2 regions of the Streptomyces sp. NPDC051578 genome follow, and region 2 is predicted to be linked to the other one. Evidence: riboswitches for the same ligand, from Rfam matches in the RefSeq annotation. Region 2 holds a riboswitch; the other holds the start of a gene.

Region 1 (8,846 bases), 1.9 Mb from region 2:
CGTGGGGGCGCCCCACTTCTTCTCAAGGACGACGTTGCGACCCTTGGGGCCAAGGGTGACCTTGACGGCGTCGGCGAGCTGGTTCATGCCACGCTCGAGACCGCGCCGGGCCTCCTCGTTGAACGAAATGATCTTGGCCATCTGAAGTGGTCCTCCAGGACTGGGGTGGATTGCTCCTGGACCGCGTCCGCGCCCGCGACGGACGGCCTGCGAGCCCGGCGGTTCCTTCCCGCCGGACCCTCGGGCCTCACCGACCCGGTCCTCGTTTCAGTAGCACTCTCACCTGGAGAGTGCTAACGCCAATGATTAGCACTCGACCCCGTCGAGTGCAAGCGGCTTCGGCAACGCCGGGCCAAGACCCGGCCGGGGACGCACGAGGGGCCCACATCCCCTGTCCGGGATGTGGGCCCCTCGTGCGCCTGACGCCTCAAGGACGCAGGGCGTCTGAAGACCTGTTGCGTCGGTGGTCGATCGCGCCGGGTCAGCCGAGTGCGAGCTTGACCATGTCCGCCTGAGGACCCTTCTGGCCCTGCGAGATCTCGAACTCGACCCGCTGACCCTCTTCAAGGGTGCGGTACCCGTCCATCTGGATGGCGCTGTAGTGGACGAACACATCCGCACCACCGTCGACCGCGATGAAGCCGTAGCCCTTCTCCGCGTTGAACCACTTGACGGTGCCCTGAGCCATGCCTAACTCCCCTATTACTGGCCCTTGCGCAGGACCGCACTTCGCGGACCCGGGTCAGAACTTGCGCCGGAACGCCTCGACCGCGGCTGAATGTATCCGCACCGGTGCTGTCTGCAACAGGTCATTCCGACGAGAATTCTGGACAAGAAGGAATACGGAAATCACGTGAAAAGTAGGCATATTCCCGGGCAACTCGGGCCCGACATCCGTCACCAAAGGCCCATACCAGACGCGCATGTTGACTCAATGTCAACCCTCCGGCGGCCCGCTCATATGCGGCGGGCAAGAACAGCGGAGGGGACTTCCCCAACTCTACCGCGCCCAACCAAGCAGAATTACCCCCTCCACTTTTAGCGGAGGGGGTAATTCAGGTGTGACTACACGTGACTGCGACCGGGGAACCGGGCGTCAGCAGCCGCCGGCCACGGCGGGGATGATCGAGACTCCGGCGCCGGCCGGCGTCGGCGTCTGCAGGCCGCCCTCGAAGCGCACGTCGTCGTCGTTGACGTAGACGTTCACGAAGCGGCGCAGCTTGCCCTGGTCGTCCAGGACACGGGCCGCGATGCCCGGGTGGTCCTTCTCCAGGGACTCGATGACCTCGGAGAGGGTCGCGCCCTCGGCGGGCACCTCGGCCTGTCCGCCGGTGTAGGTGCGCAGGATGGTGGGGATGCGGACGTTGACGCTCATGGCGCTGCTGCCTTTCCGGAAGCGGTGGGGGTGGGTCGTGCCTCAGGCCAGGCCGGCGGCGCGGAACGCGTCCAGGCTGGGGCGGATGGTGGCGGTCTGGCCGCTGTCCGAGGCCACCGCCTCCAGGGTCTTGAGGCCGTCACCGGTGTTGAGGACGACCGTGGTCAGGGAGGGGTCGAGCTGCCCGTTCTCGATGAGCTTCTTCGTCACGCCCACGGTCACACCGCCCGCGGTCTCGGCGAAGATGCCCTCGGCCCGCGCGAGGATCTTGATGGCCTCGACGACCTGCTCGTCGTTGACGTCCTCGACGTAACCGCCGGTGCGGCGGGCGATGTCCAGGACGTACGGGCCGTCGGCCGGGTTGCCGATCGCCAGGGACTTGGCGATGGTGTTCGGCTTCTGCGGGCGCACCACCTCGTGACCGGCCTTGAAGGCCGTCGACACGGGCGAGCAGCCCTCGGCCTGCGCGCCGAAGATCTTGTACGGCTTGTCCTCGACCAGTCCGAGCCTGATCAGCTCCTGGAGGCCCTTGTCGATCTTCGTCAGCTGCGAGCCCGACGCGATCGGGATCACGATCTGGTCGGGCAGCTGCCAGCCGAGCTGCTCGCAGATCTCGTAGGCCAGCGTCTTGGAACCCTCGCCGTAGTACGGGCGCAGGTTGACGTTGACGAAGCCCCAGCCCTCGCCCAGCGGGTCGCCGATGAGCTCGGAGCAGAAGCGGTTGACGTCGTCGTAGTTGCCCTCGATACCGACGAGGTCGCCGCCGTAGACACCGGCCATGACGACCTTGCCCTGCTCCAGGTCGTGCGGGATGAACACGCAGGAACGGAAGCCGGCCCGGGCGGCCGCGGCGCCGACGGCGCCGGCCAGGTTGCCGGTGGAGGAGCAGGAGAGCGTGGTGTAGCCGAACGCGCGGGCGGCCTCCACGGCGATGGCGACGACGCGGTCCTTGAAGGAGTGCGTCGGGTTGCCGGAGTCGTCCTTGACGTAGAGCTTGCCGGTGACGCCGAGCTCCTTGGCCAGGTTGGCCGCGTCCACGAGCTTGGTGAAGCCCGGGTTCAGGCTGGGCTTGGAGGCCACGTCCGCCGGGACGGGCAGCAGCGGCGCGTAGCGCCAGATGTTGTCGGGGCCCGCCTCGATCGCGGCGCGCAGCGCCTCCGGGTCACCGGTCGGCAGGTCGTATGCGACTTCGAGCGGTCCGAAACACTCGGCGCAGGCGAAGATCGGGCCGAGCTCGAAGCGGGTTCCGCATTCGCGGCAGGACAGTCCGGTGGCGGGTCCGAGATCGACGGAGGTGCCGGTGGAAGCGGCAGAGGTGGCGACAGATGGTGCAGCCATGATGGCGAGGCCCTTTCTCCTCATCTTCCCCATGGCGCACTTCGCCATGAGACGGAATTGGCACCTTCCCTAGCCGGGGACCTCGCTGACGTCGCTGTATGCGCGATCGCGAGAACCGACTGGAGGGTTGCCGGGGCTTCAACGGGCCGTGTCCCTCTGCCCCTCTGGATGAGCGGTATGGCACCGGAGCGCGCTCTGCGGCGCGTCCGGGCGTTTGTACGCGAGGACCCCGGCATGCCGTGGCCCTTCGCGTTGTTCAAGACTGTAACCGAAGGCCCGGGTGGTTGAGACAGCCGTCCGAACGGCGAGATGGATCGTATTTCGCCCGAAACCGCCCGCCGCCCCGTTCGCCCCGAACCCATCGATCCCGGGAGTGCCCGAAGTGCTGGAAGAGGTGGAGCGCTGGCTGGCCGACCGCTCCTGGTCAGCCGACGACCGTCCGCTCGGCCGGCTGCTGGAGCGCAAGCGCGCGTCGGGAGCCACCATCAGCGTGGTGCTGCCCGCGCTCGACGAGGAGGCCACGGTCGGCGCGATCGTCGAGGTGATCCGCCGCGACCTGATCGAGGGGCTGCCGTTCCCCCTGGTGGACGAGCTGGTCGTGGTCGACTCCGGGTCGAGCGACCGTACGGCGGAGGTCGCCGCGAAGGCCGGCGCGCGCGTGGTGCACCGCGATGCGATCCTGCCGCGGCTCCCGGCGGTGCCCGGCAAGGGCGAGGTGCTGTGGCGCTCGCTGCTCGCCACCACCGGCGACATCGTCTGCTTCGTGGACGCCGACCTGCGGGACTTCTCCTCCGCGTTCGTCTCCGGCATGGTCGGCCCGCTGCTGACCGAACCCGACGTGCAGTTCGTCAAGGCCATGTACGACCGGCCGCTGGGCGACGCGCCGGGGCAGGGCGGCCGCGTCACGGAACTGGTGGCCCGGCCCCTGCTGAACCTGCACTGGCCGCAGCTGGCCGGGTTCGTCCAGCCGCTGGGCGGCGAGTACGCCGTACGGCGCTCGCTGCTGGAACGTCTCCCCTTCCCCGTCGGCTACGGCGTGGAGCTGGGCCTGCTGGTGGACGCGCTGCACACGGTCGGGCTGGACGCGCTGGCCCAGGTGGACGTCGGCGTACGGCTGCACCGCCACCAGGACGGGCAGGCGCTCGGCCGGATGGCCGCGGCGATCTACCGCACCGCGCAGCTGCGGCTCTCGCGCGGCCACCTCATACGCCCGGCGCTGACCCAGTTCGAACGGGGCCCGCAGGGCTTCGTGGCGCGGACGTACGCCGTGGACACCGAGGAGCGGCCGCCGATGCTGGAGATCGAGGAGTACGCGGTGCGCCGCGTGGCGTGATGTGACGAGACGAGTGACATGACGTGACGTGTGGCGTGGCGCGGCGGCGGGTTTGAGGCGCGTGCGACGGGGTTAGGTTCGCGGCATGGCTTCCCAGGTACTCGTCGCCGCGAACCGCGGCCCCCTCTCGTACGCCCACGCCCCCGACGGCACCCTCAGCGCCCGGCGCGGCGGGGGCGGTCTGGTCTCCGGACTCTCCGCGGCGCTCGCGGAGCAGCCCGACGCGGTCTGGATCTGCGCGGCGCTGTCGGAGGGCGACCGGGAAGCGGTGCGGCGGGGCGTCTCCGAGCCCGGCGTCCGGATGCTGGACATCGATCCCGCCGTGTACGACGCCGCCTACAACGGCATCGCGAACTCGGTGCTCTGGTTCACCCACCACCACCTGTACGACATCCCGCGCGAGCCCGTCTTCGACGCGGAGTTCCGGCGCCGCTGGGACGCGTACGTCCTGTACAACCGGGCCTTCGCGGACGCGCTGGCGGCGGAGGCGGGCGAGGGCGCGGCGGTGCTGGTGCAGGACTACCAGCTGGCGCTGGTGCCGGGGATGCTGCGCGGGCTGCGCCCCGACCTGCGGATCGCGCACTTCACGCACACGCCGTGGGCCTCGTACGACGTCCTGCGGATGCTGCCGCGCTACGTGGTGGAGGAGCTGACCTGGGGGATGCTCGGGGCGGACCTGCTGGGCTTCCACACCGGGGAATGGGCGCGGGCGTTCTTGTCGGCGATGCCGTTCGACGGCGCGGAGGGCAGCGCGGAGGAGGTCCGCGAGGGGATCGTGGAACACCGGCGGGAGTCGGTGTGGCCGAGGCGCACGACCGAGGTACGGTCCTTCCCGCTGGGCGTGGACGCCGACGACCTGCGGGCGCTGGCGCACCGGCCGGAGGTCGACGACAAGCTGGCGGGGCTGCGGGCGGAGGCCGGCGACCGCAAGACGATCGTCCGGGTGGACCGGACGGAGCTGTCCAAGAACATCCTGCGGGGCCTGCTGGCGTACCGGGAGCTGCTGACGACGCACCCGGAGTGGCGGAAGCGGGTGGTGCACATGGCGTCGGCGTACCCCTCACGGCAGGACCTGGCGGTCTACCGGGAGTACACGGCGGCGGTCCGGGACCTGGCGGCGGAGATCAACGCGGAGCTGGGCACGGCGGACTGGCAGCCGGTGCTCGTCTCGGTGGAGGACGACTTCGCGCGCTCGCTGGCGGCGTACCGGATGGCGGACGTGGCGCTGGTGAACCCGGTCCGGGACGGGATGAACCTGGTGGCGAAGGAGATCCCGGTGGTGTCGGAGGCGGGCTGCGCGCTGGTGCTGTCGACGGGGGCGGGGGCGTACGAGGAGCTCCGCTCGGACGCGCTGACGGTGAACCCGTACGACGTGTCGGAGACGGCGGCGGCGTTGCACGCGGCGCTGGCGATGCCGGACGCGGAGCGGGCGGAGCGCACGAAGCGCCTCGCGGCCGCCGCCACCGCCCTCCCCCCGACGGCCTGGTTCACGGCCCAACTCTCCGCCCTCCAGTCCCCCTGACCCCTCCACCCCCAGCCCCGCCGGCGCGTGAGGCGTCACCCGGCCAGAGCCGGTCTACCAGCCCCGCCGGCGTTTGAGGCGCGGGTCCGGGTGGAGCCCGGGGAACGGTGGAAGGGCGGGTAGGGGACGGCTCCGCGCAGCGGCAACCCGGGCTGCGCCCGGGCCCGCGGGGCTCCGCCCCGCACCCCGCGCCTCAAACGCCGGCGAGGCTGGACTGGCGGGGGCCGGCCGCAACCGCGCCACGACCGGCGGGGCGGAAACGGCGGGGCCGAGAGGTCAGGGGCGGAGCCGCGCGGCGAGGGCGGCGAGGAAGCCGGCGACCTCGGCCGGCCCCGGGAGGACCAGGTCGGCCCGGGAGGCCAGCTCCGGGACCTCAGAGGAGCTGCAGACCAGCAGCCCCGGCACCCCCTCCGCCCGCCGCTTCTCGACGGCGGCGTACGCGGCGAGGTCCCCCAGGTCGTCCCCCGCGTACAGCACCGCCTCCGCGCCGACCTCCTCCAGGTACTCCGTCAGCGCGACGCCCTTGTCCATCCCCGGCGGCCGCAACTCCAGCACCGCCCGCCCCGGCTCCACCATCAGCCCGTGCCGCGCCGCCAGCTCCGCCAGCGGCCCCCGCAGCGCCTCGAACGCCGCCTCCGGATCCTCCGCCCGCCGGGTGTGGACGGCCAGCGCCCGGCCCTTCTCCTCGATCCAGGTCCCCCGCCACGCCCCGATCGACTCCAGGAACCCCGGCAGCTCGGCCCGTACGGCCGCCACCCCCGGGTGCTCGGCGGGCGCGTGGACGAGCCCGCTCACGGCGTCCCACCGCTCGGCCCCGTAGTGCCCGAGGACGACGAGGTGTTCCAGCCCGGGCACCCCCGCGAACCCGCCGTGCCGCACGGCGACCCCGGCCGGCCGGCCGGTGACGACGGCCACGGCCAGCACCTCCGGCGCGAGCGCGGACAGCGCCGGTACGGCGTCCGCGTGGGCGCGCGCCTGGTCGGGGTCGGGAACGATCTCGGCGAGGGTGCCGTCGAAGTCGAGGGCTACGACGGATCGGCGCGGCGTCCGGAGGAGGGCTTCGAGCCCCTCGCGTCCGGCGGCGGTGGCGGGCACGGGCATCGGCGTATCGTGCGCATGGCTCCCCATAGGGACGACCCTAACGGTCCAGTCGTACGACTGCTATCGCCGGGCCCGCTGCGCCGCGCGGATCCGCCGGAGACGGTTGACGGTGCCCGGGGCGTGCTCCAGGGCCCGCGGATCGTCCATCAGGGCGTTGAGCAGCTGGTAGTACCGGACCGGGGTCATCCCCAGCCCTTCCCGGATGGCCCGTTCCTTGGCTCCGGGCCCGGACCAGGTTCGTCCCTCGTACGCGAGCACGGCGGCCTCGGCGGCCGTCAATCGCCCGTCGTCCGTCATACGGCCAGATTAACGCCGCCCACCGACACGCCCCCGGCCGGGCCGAGCACCCCACCAGGCCCCCACCGGCCCCCCGACCGGCCCCCGCAGGCCCCGCCTCAGCGGTCGCCGTCCGCCTTGCGCGCCGACTCCGCGATGTCGCCGAGCACCTTGTCCGGCCGGCCGCCCGGCTGCACCACCTTGCCGATGTTCTGCTTGACGCCCTCGCTCACCCCGGCCCACGACTTCTTGCCCACGGGGTACAGCCGCGCCGTCGGCAGCGCCGTCAGGAAGGTCTTGAGCTGCGGCGCGGAGCCCCCGGTGGCGGCCTCCATGGCCCGGTAGCCGGTGGTGGTCACGGGCAGCAGGTCGTACTTGCTCGTGAAGGCCGTCACGTTCTTCGCCTCGTACAGGTAGTCGAGGAACTTGCCCGTCTCCGCCTTGTGGCCGTTCTTGAAGGCCATGACCCAGTCGGCGACGCCCATCGTCGGGTGGTCGGTGCCGTCGGCCGTCGGCATCGGCACCATCCCGAACTTGATCCCCTTGCCGCCGGCCTGCTTGAGCAGGGTCGGGTGCCCGTTGAGCATGCCGACCTCGCCGCGCGCGAAGGCGTCGAAGGCGGCCTGCCGGTCGAGCTTGCCCGGCTCGACGGGGCCGGTCAGCCCCTGGCCGACCATCTTGTCGCGCAGGAACTCGAAGGTCTTGATGTTGTCCGCGGAGTCGATGTCGTAGCTGTCCTCGTTGTCGGTGTAGCCGCCACCGCCCGCCAGCATCCACATCATCGTCTCGGCCTGCGCCTCTTCCCGGCCGAGCGGCAGCGCGAAGGGGGTCTGGACACCGGCGGCCTTGAGCTTCTTGGCGGCCGCTTCCAGGTCCGCCCAGCTCTTGGGCTGCCAGCCGCCCTTGGCGTCCTTGGGTATGACACCGGCGTCACCGAGCAGCTTCTCGTTGTAGAAGAGCAGCCGGGTGCTGGCCACGAAGGGCATGCCGTACTGGGTCTGCCCGACCTTGCCCGCGTCGGCGAGCGGGGCCAGGAAGTCGGCCTCGGTCTGCACGGAGAGCAGTTCCTCGGCGGAGTAGAGCTTGCCGGCTTCCGCGTAGTCGGCGTAGGCGCCGATCTGAGCGATGTCGGGGGCCTTGTGCGCCTTGACCATCTCGGCGACCTTGGCGTCGACCTCGGTCCAGGAGTAGACGCTGACCTCGACGTTGACCCCGGGGTGGGTCTTCTCGAAGGAGCTCGCGAGGTCCTTCCAGTAGGCGGCGGAGGAGTTCTGCGGATTGTCGCCGTAGTCGGCCGCCACGACCCGCAGGGTCACCTCGTTGTTCCCGGTGAGGCCCTGCACGGTTCCGCAGCCCGTCAGGGTCACGGCGGCCAGGCAGAGCGCGGCCCCGGTCGCGGCCAGGCTCAGGTAACGGCCCTTCACAGTTCTGATCCACCCCTTGTCGTACCTACTATTCGTCGTAAGGTCTACACCACTTTCCGGCTACTTCACATCCGGAGCGCACCGCTCGTGCGGACCGTGTCCGGACCGTTGCCGGAGCGGGCTCCCGGATTTGCATGGCCACTCAACATTCCTTCCAATGGACTAGACCTTTGCCTCCCGAGCACGCGAGACTGTCTTCTGTGAAACCCGTGAAACACGTCATCGCCCTCGATGTGGGCGGCACCGGGATGAAGGCCGCCCTCATCGCCGGGGACGGCTCCCTGCTGCACGAGGCGCGCCGCGCCACCGGCCGCGAGCGGGGCCCCGAAGCCGTCGTCGAGACGATCCTCGGCTTCGCCGCCGAACTCCTCGCCCTGGGCCGCGAACGCTTCGGCCGGGCCGCCTCGGCCGCCGGCGTCGCCGTACCCGGCATCGTCGACGCCGAGAACGGGACCGCCGTCTACGCCGCGAACCTCG
Region 2 (8,846 bases):
CCCGGGCCCGGTCCCGCCACCAATCCCGGACCAGCTCCGGGGTCCAGTGGGCGTCGCCGTCACCCCCGTACGCCCCGAAGGGCTCGCATTCGGCGGCGCAGGTCAGCGCATGGACCTCCGCGGGAGTCCGGGGCTGGCGGTACACGAACTCGCTCCCGTAGCCGTCGTCGTACATGACGTGGTCCGGCGCGCACTGCCGTCCGGTGAGGCAGTTGTCGGAGTCGGCCGCGTAGAACGGGCCCGGAACGCTGCGCCAGTCCCGCTGCTCCCAACCATCGGGGGCCGGCGCGGACCAGTCCCGGCTCACCCGGTCGCCCCGCCACAGCGGATGCGGCTGCCCCACCAGCGCCCGGACGGTCGGTATCGGATCCCAGTACGTCATGCGGCGCAGCGTACGCCGCCCGGCGTCGGCGGACGGAGCCCGTCAGGAAACCGGCACGCGGAGCCCGTCAGGAAACCGGCACGCAGCGGCCTTCCTCGGTGCGGTAGCTCCACTTCGCGCCGTCCGCGACGAGCTCGCGGACCGCGCGGACGAAGCGGTCGACGTGCTCGTCGGGGGTTCCGGCGCCGAAGCTGACGCGGATCGCGTTCAGCGTGGGGGTCCCCCCGGCCGAAGGCTGGGGGGGCTCGCCCGGCGCCGCCTCCGGCGCTCCGCATTCGCCCTGGGCCTGCGGCTCGCCCCCCAGCAGCGTCCGCACCAGCGGGTGGGCGCAGAACAGGCCGTCGCGGACGCCGATGCCGTACTCGGCCGACAGCGCGGCGGCGAAGTGCGAGCTGTTCCAGCCGTCCACCACGAACGAGATCACGCCGACCCGCGGGGAGTCGTCCCCGAACAGCGACAGCACACGGACCGCCGGGACCTCCGCCAGGCCGTCCCGGACCTTCGCGATCAGGTAGCGCTCCCGCTCGACCAGTCCCTCGAAGCCCGCCTCGGTCAGCGCCCGGCAGGCGGAGGCGATGGAGTAGACGCCGATGACGTTCGGGGAGCCGGCCTCGTGCCGCGCGGCCGTGGTGTGCCACTCGACGTCCACGCCCCCGTCCTCGCGCCGGGCCACCTTCCGCGAGGCGCCGCCCCCGGCCAGGTACGGCTGCCCCTCCTGGAGCCAGTCGGCCCGCCCCGCCAGCACGCCCGAGCCGAACGGCGCGTACAGCTTGTGCCCCGAGAAGGCGACCCAGTCCACGTCCAGCTCCCGCACCGAGACGGGGTGGTGCGGCGCCAACTGGGCGGCGTCCAGCACGATCCGCGCGCCGTGGGCGTGCGCCGCGGCGGCGAGTTCCCTCACCGGCCACAGCTCGCCGGTGACGTTGGACGCGCCGGTGACGCAGACCAGCGCCGGGCCGTAGGGGTCCCGCGCGGCCAGCGCCCGCTCCAGGGTGGCGACGGCCTCGTCCGGGGTGCGCGGCGCGTCGAGGTAGGTGACCCGGGCGTCGCCCCACGGCAGCAGCGAGGCGTGGTGCTCGGTCTCGAAGACGAAGACCTGGCAGCCGGCCGGGAGCACGGCCGCGAGCAGGTTCAGCGAGTCCGTGGTGGACCGGGTGAAGACCACCTGGTCGGCGGGGCGGCAGTCCAGGAACTCCGCGACCGCGACCCGGCTCTGCTCGAACAGGTCGGTGGACAGCTGCGAGAGGTATCCGGCGCCGCGGTGCACGCTGCCGTAGTACGGGGCGTACGCGGCGACGTCGTCCCAGACCCGCTGGAGCGCCGGCGCGCTGGCCGCGTAGTCGAGCGCCGCGTAGCTGACCTCTCCGCCGGTGACGAGGGGGACGGTGACGTCCCGGCCGAGCACGGGCAGCGGCTCGGCACACAGGACGCGGTCGGCGGTGGCATTGGGGGACGCGGGTGCGGATGCGCATGCGGACATGGCGGTATCTCCCGGAGGCAGGGCGGAATGGCTTCGGTGTCTGCCCGTACGCGGGTACGGCTCTGCGGCCGTCCGGGGTACGGGGGTGCCTCGGAGGTGCGGGTACGCGGAAGGAACCCTGTGTCCGAGGGTGAAGAAGGGGCGGAGACGCCCTATCGCATTCGCTTGCTCATGGAAAACGCTCCTCGACAACCAGGATCCCCGGTTTCGAGGGATCCGCGCTTGCCGTAGACCTCACTGCCTACGGCCTGGTCATCACCCGGGGCACCCCGCCACGGAAGGAGGGTTGCCGGACAGCGAGCCGGGGCCAAAACGCTGTCACTCGTGACCTGGTCAGCATCCTGCCACAAGATCCCCCGCGCGCAAGACCCCGGTCCGCATTCCGGACCGGGGCCCGTCGCCGTACGGGGACCTACGCGTTGCTGGCCGCGACCCAGCGCTCCAGCGCCGCCCGCGCCGCGCCCGAGTCGATGGACTCGGCCGCACGGGCGATGCCCGCGGCGATCTGCTCCTCCAGCGAGCCGGTGCCGGGATCCAGCGCCACCAGGGCCGCCGCCGAGTTCAGCAGGACGGCGTCGCGTACCGGACCGCTCTCGCCGGCCAGCAGCCGCCGGGCGACGTCCGCGTTGTACGAGGCGTCCTCACCGCGCAGGTCCGCGACGCCCACGATCGGGATCCCGACGTCGTGCGGGTCGAACGCCAGCTCGGTGACGGTGCCCTCGCGGACCCACCAGACCCGCGAGGTGGCCGTCGTGGCCAGTTCGTCCATGCCGTCGTCGCCGCGGAAGACCAGCGCCGAGGAGCCCCGCTCCGCGAGCACCCCGGCGACGATGGGCGCCACCCGGGGGTCGGCCACGCCCGTGGCCTGCGCGCGCACCTTGGCCGGGTTGGTCAGCGGCCCGAGGAAGTTGAAGGTGGTCCGGATGCCCAGCTCCTTGCGGGCCGCCGCCACGTGCCGCAGCGCGGGGTGGAACTTGACGGCGAAGCACAGGGTGATGCCGGCCCGCTCGGCGACCTCCACCACCCGGGCCGGGGTGAGGTTGAGGTTGACGCCGAGCTTCTCCAGCACGTCGGAGGAGCCGCTCGCCGAAGAGGCGGCCCGGTTCCCGTGCTTGACCACCTTGGCGCCGGTTCCGGCCACCACGAGCGCCGACATGGTGGAGATGTTGACCGTCTTGGCGCCGTCCCCGCCCGTGCCGACGATGTCCACCGTCCGGCCCGGGACCTCGATGAGGTTGGCGTGTTCGTACATGGCGCGGACCATGCCGTTGATCTCCGCGACGGTCTCCCCCTTGGCCCGCAGCGCCACCATGAATCCGGCGATCTGCGCGTCCGTGGCCTCGCCGCGCATGATGCGGTCCATGGCCCAGGCGGTGTCGTCCGGGCCGAGGTCCCGGCCGGTGAGCAGGGCGTCGAGGAGACCCGGCCAGCCGCGGGCCGCCACGCTGTCGCCGCCCGCCGGGGTCACAACGTTCATGGTCCGCTCCTGCTGCTCGGGAAAGTTCCACGTCGAATGGGGTGCGGAGCCCAGCCTATCCAGCCCCGGAGACGGCGAAGAGCCCCGTCCAGACACTGGACGGGGCTCTCACCGTGGCGACGGCGGGATTGGCCGGAACCGATCCCTTCTGGGGTCCTACCGGAGGTCAGTGGTGGCCGTGGCCGCTCTGGATCTCCTTGTACTCCTCCACCGTGGGCTTCGGAATCTGGTTGTTCTCCGCGTAGAAGCCCTTGCTGAGCTTCGCACGGAGCTTCTCCGTGGCCTTCGGCTTGCGCTCCACGCCGTTCTCGTCGACCGTCGGGCCGAGTTCGATCGGCTTGTACTGCTCGTGCGAGGTGAGCGTGTGCAGCTTGGCCTGCGGCAGCGGCTCGTGGATCTCGACGAACTCACCGTGCGGCAGACGCTTGATGATGCCGGTCTCGCGACCGTGCAGCACCTTGTCGTGGTCCCGGCGCTGGAGGCCGAGGCAGATGCGCTTGGTGGCGATGAAGGCGAGGACCGGGACGACGAAGAAGCCGATCCGGACGAACCAGGTGATGTTGTTGATCGAGAGGTGGAAGTACTGCGCGAACATGTCGTTTCCACCGCCGATCAGGAGCACGATGTACTCCGCGATCCAGGCGACACCGAAGGCCGTACGGGTCGGGACGTTGCGCGGGCGGTCCAGCAGGTGGTGCTCACGCTTGTCCCCGGTGACCCAGGACTCGATGAACGGCCAGACGGCGATCGCGCCCAGCACCAGCGGGAAGAGCAGCAGCGGGATGAACACGCCCAGGACGAGGGTGTGGCCCCACAGGTTGATCTCCCAGCCCGGCATGGCACGGATCAGGCCTTCCGGCATACCCATGTACCAGTCGGGCTGCGCACCGGTGGACACGTGGTCCGGGCGGTACGGGCCGAGCGCCCAGATCGGGTTGATCGAGGCGAGCGCCGCGATGGCCGCGATGACACCGAAGACCAGGAAGAAGAAGCCTCCGGCCTTGGCCATGTAGACCGGCAGCAGCGGCATGCCGACGACGTTGTTGTTCGTCTTGCCGGGGCCCGCGTACTGGGTGTGCTTGTGGTAGAAGACCAGGATCAGGTGGGCCACCAGCAGGCCCATCATGATGCCGGGCAGCAGCAGGATGTGGATCGAGTAGAACCGTGCGACGAAGTCGCCGCCGGGGAACTCGCCGCCGAAGAGGAAGAACGACAGGTACGTGCCGACGATCGGCACGGACAGGATCGCGCCCTCCATGAAGCGGACACCGGTGCCCGAGAGCAGGTCGTCCGGCAGGGAGTAACCGGTGAAACCGGTGAACATGCCGAGGACCAGCAGCAGGAAGCCGAAGATCCAGTTGACCTCACGCGGCTTGCGGAACGCGCCGGTGAAGAACACGCGCATCATGTGCACGACCATGGCCGCGACGAAGATGAGCGCCGACCAGTGGTGGATCTGCCGGATGAGCAGACCGCCCCGGACGTCGAAGCTGATGTCGAGCGTCGAGGCGAAGGCCTCGGACATCGGGACGCCCTGCATCGGCACGTAGGGGCCGTGGTAGACGACCTCGTTCATGCTCGGGTGGAAGAACAGCGTCAGGTACACACCCGTGAGGATGATGATGATGAAGCTGTAGAGGCAGATCTCACCGAGCATGAAGGACCAGTGGTCCGGGAAGATCTTGCGCATGTTCGACTTGGCCAGGCTGTAGATGCCCAGGCGGCCGTCGGCCCAGTCCGCTACCCGCTCGCCGGCGGGCGCTTTGCGCTGACTGTCGGTGGTGGTGGCAGTGCTCATCCGCGCTCCCAGAATGCAGGACCGACGGGCTCTTCGAAGTCGCCGTGCGCTTCGAGGAAGCCTTCGTCATTGACGCCGATCCGCAGCTGCGGAAGCGCGTGACCAGCGGGGCCGAAGATGACTCGGGCGCCGTCGGAGAGGTCGAAGGTGGACTGGTGGCACGGGCAGAGCACGTGGTGCGTCTGCTGCTCGTACAGGCTGATCGGGCAGCCGACGTGGGTGCAGATCTTGGAGAACGCCACGATGCCGTCGTGGGACCACTCCAGCTCCCGCTTGTCCTTGATGTCCTGCGGCTGGAGCCGGACGATCATCAGGGCGGCCTTGGCGATCTGGTTCTGGAAGTCGTGCTGCGTCTCCTCCAGGCCTTCCGGCATGGCGAAGGTCAGCGAACCGACGACCACGTCCTCGGGACGCAGCGGCTCCATCGTGTTCTGGTTGATGAGCAGCTTGCCCTTGGCCCAGACGGTCTTGCGGAGCTTGTCCTCGGGCAGCGGGCCCAGGTCCCGCATGATCACCAGGGCGGACAGCGGCAGCATGGCCAGCGCGCCCAGCATGGTGTTGCGGATCAGGGGACGGCGGCCGATGGCCGACTCGCTCGCACCGTCGGCGAAGTCCTGGAGGACCTTGGCCTTGACCTCCGGCGGCGCCGCGATGGCGTGGCGCTCGTCGGCGACCTCCACGTCGGACATCAGGGTGCGGGCCCAGTGGACCGCGCCCGCGCCGATGCAGAAGAGGGCCGTGCCCAGGGTCAGGCCGAGGGCGAAGTTCAGGCCGCTCACCTTCCCGATGGGGAAGATGTAGACGAACTTGTCGACGGGGATGGTCACGTACGCGGCGATGAAGCCGATCGTGGCCAGCATCGACAGCGTGAACAGCATCGCGACCACGCGCTCGGACCGCTTGGCGGCCCGCTCGTCGATGTCCTGGATGCGCGGCTTGTGGACCGGCAGGCCCGGGTCGGCGAACGGGTCGTCCGCGACTGCTACGCCACCGTGGTGCGCGTCGCCCTGCTCGCTCGGCAGGTGCTTCTCTTCGGGAATGTCTTGGCTACTCATGACTTCTTGGCCTTAGCGGTGTGGGCCGCGACCCAGACGGCGACAGCGATCAGCGCACCCAGAGCGAAGATCCAGCCGAACAGACCCTCGGAGACGGGGCCGAGGCCACCGAGCTTCAGGCCGCCAGGGCTGACCGACTTGTCGCCGTTCACGTTCTGGAGGTACGCGATGATGTCCTTCTTCTGCTTCTCCGGCATCGTGCTGTCGGGGAAGGAGGGCATGTTCTGCGGGCCGGTGAGCATGGCCTCGTAGATGTGCTTGGGCGAGACGTCCGCCAGGTTGGGGGCGTACTTGCCGTGCGTCAGGGCGCCGCCCTCGCCGGTGAAGTTGTGGCACTGCGCGCAGTTGTTGCGGAACAGTTCGCCACCCTTGGCGATGTCGGCACCCGCCGGGTCGACCTGCTTCTGGGTGGGCACGGACGGGCCGGCTCCCAGGGAGGAGATGTACGCGGCCAGCTGGTCGATCTGGGCCTGCGTGTAGACCGGAGGCTTCGCCGGGATCTGCGCGCCGGGCTGCTGGGCCGGCATGCGGCCCGTGCTCACCTGGAAGTCGACGGCCGCGGAGCCGACGCCGACCAGGCTGGGGCCGTCAGTGGAACCCTGACCGCCGGTTCCGTGGCAGCTTGCGCAGCCCACGGCGTAGAGCTTCTTGCCCTCCTCGATGGCGAGGGACTGGGCGGTTTCATCGGCCTGCGCCTTGCCCGCGGGGGCGAAGGCGGCATAAAGCCCCCCAGTGGCCGCCAGCGCGAGGAGTAGAACGACGACCGCCGCCAGCGGATGGCGTCGTCGTGCGGAGAGCTTTTTCACGGATTACCCCGGTGTCAGGATCTTCTGCGTCGGTGTTTCTGGATGGGTTGCCGGGGCTTGCCCGGCTACGTGTTCGCTACTTGATCAGGTAGATCGTCGCGAAGAGGCCGATCCAGACGACATCGACGAAGTGCCAGTAGTAGGACACGACGATGGCCGACGTGGCCTGTTCGTGGGTGAACCTCTTGGCCGCGTACGTCCGGCCGAGGACCAGCAGGAAGGCGATGAGACCGCCCGTCACGTGCAGACCGTGGAACCCGGTGGTCAGATAGAACACCGATCCGTACGGTCCGGACTTGAGGGACATGCCCTCGTGCTTGACCAGCTCGGTGTACTCGAACACCTGGCCGCCAATGAAGATCGCACCCATGACGAACGTGATGATGAACCACGTCCGGAGCTTCTTCACATCACCGCGCTCGGCGGCGAATACGCCGAGCTGGCAGGTGAGGGAGGAGAGCACCAGGATCGTGGTGTTCGTCGCCGAGAAGGGCAGGTTCAAGGCCGAAGCCTGCTCTGTCCAGTACTCGGCGCCCGTCACGGATCGCAGGGTGAAGTACATCGCGAAGAGGGCCGCGAAGAACATCAGCTCGGAACTCAACCAGATGATGGTTCCGACGCTGACGAGGTTCGGCCGGCTGACCGTCGGGTGCGCGTGCCCGGTATCTACTGTCGTTGCTGTCGCCACGACCGACATTATGTCGGTCGCTTATCCCGCCCTCACCCCGGGGGGTGCCGTTCGGAGTGTCAGAGGGGTGTGCAAGGCCCGAACGGCCCATCAGATCGGCTTACCGCGGGTGTCGGCGAGGCAGGCCGAACCGATGTTGACGAGCGGTCGGACGGAGTAGCATCCCGCGCAACATCAACGTGATTCACGGGCACACGTGGAGGAACGAAATGCGGGCGACTGCGCGAGTTCTGGTCTACAGCGACGACGCGGGCACCCGGGAGCAGGTGCGGCTTGCCTCGGGGCGCAGGCCGGCCGCGGACCTGCCGCCGGTGGAGTTCCTGGAGTGCGCGACGCTCCCGGCTGTCCTCAAGGCGCTGGACGAGGGCGGTGTGGACGCGTGCGTGCTGGACGGCGAGGCCGTTCCGGCGGGCGGCATGGGCGTGTGCCGGCAGATCAAGGACGAGATCTTCCGTTGTCCGCCGGTGCTGCTGCTGATGGGGCGCCCGCAGGACGCCTGGCTGGCCACCTGGAGCCGCGCGGACGCGGCGGTCACCCTTCCGGTCGACCCGGTGGACTTCCCCGAGACGCTGGCGCGCCTGCTGCGCGCCCGGCTCTCCCTGGACGCGTAGGGCCTGTCGGGGCCTCGGCCGTCTGCGAGCGGTCTTCGAGGGCCCGGCCCCCCACCGCTCAAGCGGAACCGGCCCCTCGGGAGCCTCAGGGGGCTTCCGGGGGCCGGTTCGGGGCCGCTGGGCGGGCCTGCGGGGCCGGTTCAGACCTGCGGGCGCAGTCGGGCCTGGTCGACCGCGTTGCGGCCTTCCTGGGTGCCGCCCACCAGGGCGCTGCCCTCGCGCCAGTCCTTCCAGTCCATGTTCCAGTCGCCGTAGCCGTTGCCGAAGGTGTCCATGTCCTCGCCGATGCTGTTGATCACCTTGACGATGTCGCCCTCACTGATGTTCTCGTAGAACCAGGCGGCGTTGGCGGTGCTCATGCCCGTGCAGCCGTGGCTGACGTTCTCGTAGCCCTGCGAGTCGACGGACCACGGCGCGGCGTGGACGTATTCACCACTCCAGGTGACGCGCGTCGCGTAGTAGACGGGCAGGTTGTAGTACTCGCTGCCGCCGATGCCGACCGTGTCGCCGCGCATCTGGACGTAGTACTGCTTGCCCAGGACCACCTTG

What was found. A riboswitch is a leader RNA that binds a small molecule or an ion and turns the genes downstream of it on or off. The one in region 2 is predicted to bind S-adenosylmethionine.
Region 1: another riboswitch for S-adenosylmethionine. It lies ahead of thrC (threonine synthase); the one in region 2 lies ahead of ACIA6C_RS01650 (aminotransferase class V-fold PLP-dependent enzyme).

What each region holds. Positions count from the first base shown of each region.
Region 1 is NZ_JBITDH010000001.1:2,303,429-2,312,274, forward strand. It holds gene groL (chaperonin GroEL) at 1-141, opposite strand, end outside; gene ACIA6C_RS10455 (cold-shock protein) at 482-688, opposite strand; gene ACIA6C_RS10460 (MoaD/ThiS family protein) at 1,097-1,375, opposite strand; gene thrC (threonine synthase) at 1,418-2,713, opposite strand; SAM riboswitch class I at 2,731-2,888, opposite strand; gene ACIA6C_RS10470 (glucosyl-3-phosphoglycerate synthase) at 3,096-4,046, shown strand; gene ACIA6C_RS10475 (trehalose-6-phosphate synthase) at 4,132-5,568, shown strand; gene otsB (trehalose-phosphatase) at 5,845-6,696, opposite strand; gene ACIA6C_RS10485 (DUF3263 domain-containing protein) at 6,730-6,966, opposite strand; gene ACIA6C_RS10490 (extracellular solute-binding protein) at 7,065-8,354, opposite strand; gene ACIA6C_RS10495 (ROK family protein) at 8,579-8,846, shown strand, end outside.
Region 2 is NZ_JBITDH010000001.1:357,695-366,540, forward strand. It holds gene ACIA6C_RS01645 (ferredoxin) at 1-382, opposite strand, end outside; gene ACIA6C_RS01650 (aminotransferase class V-fold PLP-dependent enzyme) at 450-1,862, opposite strand; SAM riboswitch class IV at 2,076-2,192, opposite strand; gene trpD (anthranilate phosphoribosyltransferase) at 2,275-3,339, opposite strand; gene ACIA6C_RS01660 (cytochrome bc complex cytochrome b subunit) at 3,506-5,137, opposite strand; gene ACIA6C_RS01665 (Rieske 2Fe-2S domain-containing protein) at 5,134-6,192, opposite strand; gene ACIA6C_RS01670 (c-type cytochrome) at 6,189-6,998, opposite strand; gene ACIA6C_RS01675 (heme-copper oxidase subunit III) at 7,075-7,695, opposite strand; gene ACIA6C_RS01680 (hypothetical protein) at 7,896-8,297, shown strand; gene ACIA6C_RS01685 (Ig-like domain-containing protein) at 8,438-8,846, opposite strand, start outside.